Regions from separate parts of the uncultured Succiniclasticum sp. genome, predicted to be linked through region 1. Evidence: a T-box and tRNA genes for the amino acid it is inferred to sense, from the RefSeq annotation. Region 1 holds a T-box; the other holds one or more tRNA genes.

Region 1 (2,191 bases):
CTGCTGAATTGTTGGCAAGGTTGTAATCGGGGGAAAGAAGGTGGAATATATTCAGGACAGATACGAAAGCATCAACGCAAGGTTTGCGGGCAGAAACCCAAAGCCTCCACTCTCTGTCAGTTGCACAGTTGTATCTGGTGGCTTCACCTGTACAGACATATAAACTGTCTATCCTATAATATTAAGAGGTGGAGGAACCAAACCCCAGTATCCATGCGGATTTTCGGTTCAAGGTTGGTCGTTTTTACGACCAGCCTGCTGGAAAGCAGGAGTTATAGAAGCTTTTTCCTTGCCCAACCGTTCTTCTTGTGCTATAATATTTAAGTCAATTGCATAACGTCCCTAACATGATGATTGCACAAGGAACGGGAGAGTAGCGTTTTCAAAGCATAAAGAGAGTTCGGGCAGGTGGGAACCGGATTGCGGAAACTGCGTGAAGTTCACCCGGGAGTGCCTTTGCTGAACAGACCATTTGCAGCGGTTGTTCATCGTTTTGCAGTTTTGCAAAACAAAATGCAGAATTACAAAGACAACCATGCTGCGTAATTGTAAAAAAGTAGGCAGAGCGTTTGCCGCGTTAAGGCGCAAGAGTAAAGGAAGCACGGATTATTCGTTTGCATGCTTACCAATCGCGAAAACGTTTGAGAAGCGTGTTATTTAATCAGCAATTCCTTTAAAGTAGGGTGGTACCGCGGAACATCACTTTCGCCCCTTCACAGGGACGGAAGTTTTTTATTTTTGCGACAAAATTCCAAGAAGCGAGCCTGCAGGGCGAAGCTGATTGGAAAATTTTGTCCATATGCAGTGCGCCGCAGAGAGCGAGCCGCAGGCGAAGGTCGATGCGTTGCGCACGAGCCATTACTTCGAAATCTGGAAGGCGGGTCATCAGGGCGCCGCTGACCGGAAATTTTAGGAGGCATGAACATGAGCATGAAAGAAATGCTGCTGGAGCTGAAGGAAAAAGCACTGGCAGACCTGGAAGCTGCAGCCAGCTCCCAGGAGTTGCAGGATTTGAAAGTAAAATACCTGGGCCGCAAAGGTCCCATGACGGAAATCCTCCGGGGCATGGGCAAAGTGCCGGCAGAAGAACGTCCGAAAATCGGCGAGATCGTCAACCAGGTGAAGCAGACGCTGGAGCAGTGCCTGAAAGACCGCACGGAGATTTTGCGGGCGGAAGCACTGAAAGCAAAAATTGCCAACGATAAAGTGGACATCACGTTACCCGGACGCAAACCGGCGGGTGGGCATCTGCATCCCATCACGCTGACCAACCGGGAAATCAAAAAGATCTTCATGCATATGGGCTTTGACGTAATTGAAGGCCCGGAAATCGACAACGACTACTTTAACTTTGAAGCGCTGAACCTGCCCAAGGATCATCCGGCCCGTGATATGCAGGACACATTCTACATCACGGACAATTTCCTGCTGCGCACCCAGACCAGCGGCGTGCAGGCGCGCACCATGCAGAGCAAGGAGCCTAACACGCCCATCCGCATGATTTCCCCTGGCGCGGTGTACCGAAACGATTACGACGCCACCCATTCCCCCATGTTCCATCAGGTGGAAGGTCTGGTGGTGGATAAAAATATCAGCCTGGCAGATTTGAAAGGCACGCTGGAGACTTTCTGCAAGGAAATGTTCGGCAGCAGCGTGAAGATCCGTCTGCGCCCCAGCTACTTCCCGTTTACGGAACCCAGCTGTGAAGTGGACATCAGCTGCGTGATCTGCGGCGGCAAAGGCTGCAACGTGTGCAAACATTCCGGCTGGCTGGAAATCTTAGGCGCCGGCGAAGTGCATCCCAACGTGCTGGAGATGAGCGGCTACGATTCCAAAGTCATGAACGGCTACGCTTTCGGCATGGGCGTGGAACGTATCGCCATGCTGAAATACGGTATTGACGATTTACGGTTATTCTTTGAAAACGATCTGCGGTTCATCCGCCAGTTCCGGTAAGGGAGGGATAGAAAATGTTAGCTTCGATTGCGTGGTTAAAGCGCTATGTTGATATTGATGTAACTCCCGAAGAATTGGCTGACAAGCTGACCCGCGTAGGGCTGGAAGTGGAAAGCGTGATTCATCAGGGACAGGGGATCTCCGGCGTGGTGACCGGTAAGGTTACTGCCATTGAGAAGAATCCCAAAAGCGATCACCTGTGGGTGTGCCAGATGGATTACGGCAGCGGCGAGAT
Region 2 (2,191 bases), on a different contig from region 1:
ATTTTGAAGTGATCAAGGCGCGGCGCCCGAACTGGGAGTTTCTGCAGAAGCTGCCCCGGGAGCTGCATGGTTTTACGTTTAAGGAAGGAGGGTGCCAGTTCCGGCATGAGTACATGCTGGCGGCCTATGAGAATGTACCGGCCCGGCGACGGCTGGAGCTGGTCTATACGGATGAGACCTTTGATTATGTGCCCGTCCGCCAGGTGGGGCTGCAGCGGTACCGGGATTTCCGTTACATCACACGGGACAAGGACCAGTTTGAGGAATGGATCAACCGGTATATAGACCGGCTGGTGGAGGAGACGACGCCCACCCATATTCCCCATTCGCATTTCGTGCTGGAGCATAAGGGCATCTTTGACTGGCATTTTCCGGACAAGCTGCCGGAACGGATCGGGCCCTTTGAGAAGTTCATCATCCCCCAGTATCCGCTGCCGTTCCTCAACAACTGCACGATTATTCTGGACTATGCGGACTTTGCCACGGGCAGCGAGGTGGTGTTCCTGTATAACCAGGTGCGCAACATGTTCTATGCGGAAAATAAGATCCGGTATATCCCCAACACGATCCACGATTTTGACGCGAAAAAGCTGGTGGATCTGGAAGAGCTGCTGGAGGAAAGGCTGGAACCGTATCTGCGGGAACTGGCAAGACAGTTGGGATATCCGGACGTCGCTCCATGAAATTGTGCCGCGTTTTTGTAAAAAAGCTTGACAGCAACGAAGAAATAACCTATACTAATAATGCTTGATGAAAAAACGGCCCGGTGGTTCAGTTGGTTAGAATGCCGCCCTGTCACGGCGGAGGTCACGAGTTCGAGTCTCGTCCGGGTCGCCATTATGCCTCGGTAGCTCAGTTGGTAGAGCAAGGGACTGAAAATCCCTGTGTCCACAGTTCGATTCTGTGCTGAGGCACCATGTTGCGGAAATAGCTCAGTTGGTAGAGCACAACCTTGCCAAGGTTGGGGTCGCGAGTTCGAGTCTCGTTTTCCGCTCCATTGTTTATAAAAGGAGAAATCCTTTTCATGTATGGGCAGTGTAATTCCGCAGCCCGGGCCGAAAGTCCGGGAGACTGCAACCGCTGCCATATACAGAGTAGGTACGGCGACATAGCCAAGCGGTAAGGCAGAGGTCTGCAAAACCTTTATCCCCGGTTCAATTCCGGGTGTCGCCTCCATACCTTCTGCCGAGGTGGCGGAACTGGCAGACGCACGGGACTTAAAATCCCGCGGGTAGAGATACCCGTACCGGTTCGATTCCGGTCCCCGGCACCAGTAAAAAATTGCCTGTCCTTTCAGTGAAAGGGCAGGTTTTTTGTTTATGGGCAATTGAACAGGACGAGACGGAGATAACCCTGAAAAGATAGAACTTTCCAACTCCGATTGTGTTTTGTGTGATATAATACTACTGTTAAGGTTGTGATTTATGGTGTAACAGGATAGATACCACCAAGAAAGAGGAACCGTGTTTATGAGAAAGAAATACAGCAGGAAAAAGCTGTTGACGGCAGCCGTCATGACGGCGCTGTTGGCCACGCCCGGGTATGGCCATGCGTTTGAAATGCCGCCGGAGTATGTGTATAACAACGGAAAGCCGATTGTGGAAATGCAATTCCTGACCAAGGGTGAGGGAATTGATGGTTTTGTGTCCAAGGCCGGTTATACGCTGGACTCTTCCCTGATTCAGCCGGTGAAATCCAGTACATCCTATTGGACGGGGATGATCGGCCCGAAAGCGAAAAATGAGACGCCATGGCAGGTGTTTGTGACTACGTTGGTCAATGAGCAGAATGCCTACGCGAGCACGTCGTGTTATGTACCGGGAAAGGAAAAGTTAAAGGAAGTTAAGTCTAATTTTGTGCCACAGCAGTTGCAGGACGGAAAAAAGCTGCTCCGGATGACAAAAGAAATCGGGGAATCCAAGAACCCGCCTCTGGGGGATTATGGGTTCAGCGTCATCTACATAGGTCAGTTTTTTGGCGCAGACCGCGAGGGAACGGTAGACGGCTGGTGGGTGGATACGGATACGGTGCTGCCTTCCAACGAGCAGGCGGCGGATTTTGTAGCTACCTTTCGCCATGAGCTGGGTCATGCCCTGGGCATCAGCAAGAGACTGGATGATGTAAATAAACCCGGGACGAAAGGGGAAACGTCGATCTGTTTCAGTGCCGAGGTTACGGATCCGGATTCCTG

What was found. A T-box is a leader RNA that pairs with one kind of tRNA and senses whether it is charged. The one in region 1 lies ahead of pheS (phenylalanine--tRNA ligase subunit alpha), so its partner is inferred to be a tRNA-Phe.
Region 2: it has a tRNA-Phe gene. The T-box ahead of pheS (phenylalanine--tRNA ligase subunit alpha) is inferred to sense a tRNA for this amino acid. The anticodon was not compared.

Annotation. Positions count from the first base shown of each region.
Region 1 is NZ_CADBFF010000006.1:128,165-130,355, reverse strand. It holds gene QZV31_RS04770 (PIN domain-containing protein) at 1-26, shown strand, start outside; T-box leader at 353-716, shown strand; gene pheS (phenylalanine--tRNA ligase subunit alpha) at 931-1,956, shown strand; gene pheT (phenylalanine--tRNA ligase subunit beta) at 1,971-2,191, shown strand, end outside.
Region 2 is NZ_CADBFF010000028.1:7,318-9,508, forward strand. It holds gene QZV31_RS11420 (hypothetical protein) at 1-7, shown strand, start outside; gene QZV31_RS11425 (hypothetical protein) at 1-683, shown strand, start outside; tRNA gene QZV31_RS11430 (tRNA-Asp) at 761-837, shown strand; tRNA gene QZV31_RS11435 (tRNA-Phe) at 842-917, shown strand; tRNA gene QZV31_RS11440 (tRNA-Gly) at 922-997, shown strand; tRNA gene QZV31_RS11445 (tRNA-Cys) at 1,103-1,176, shown strand; tRNA gene QZV31_RS11450 (tRNA-Leu) at 1,185-1,273, shown strand; gene QZV31_RS11455 (hypothetical protein) at 1,470-2,191, shown strand, end outside.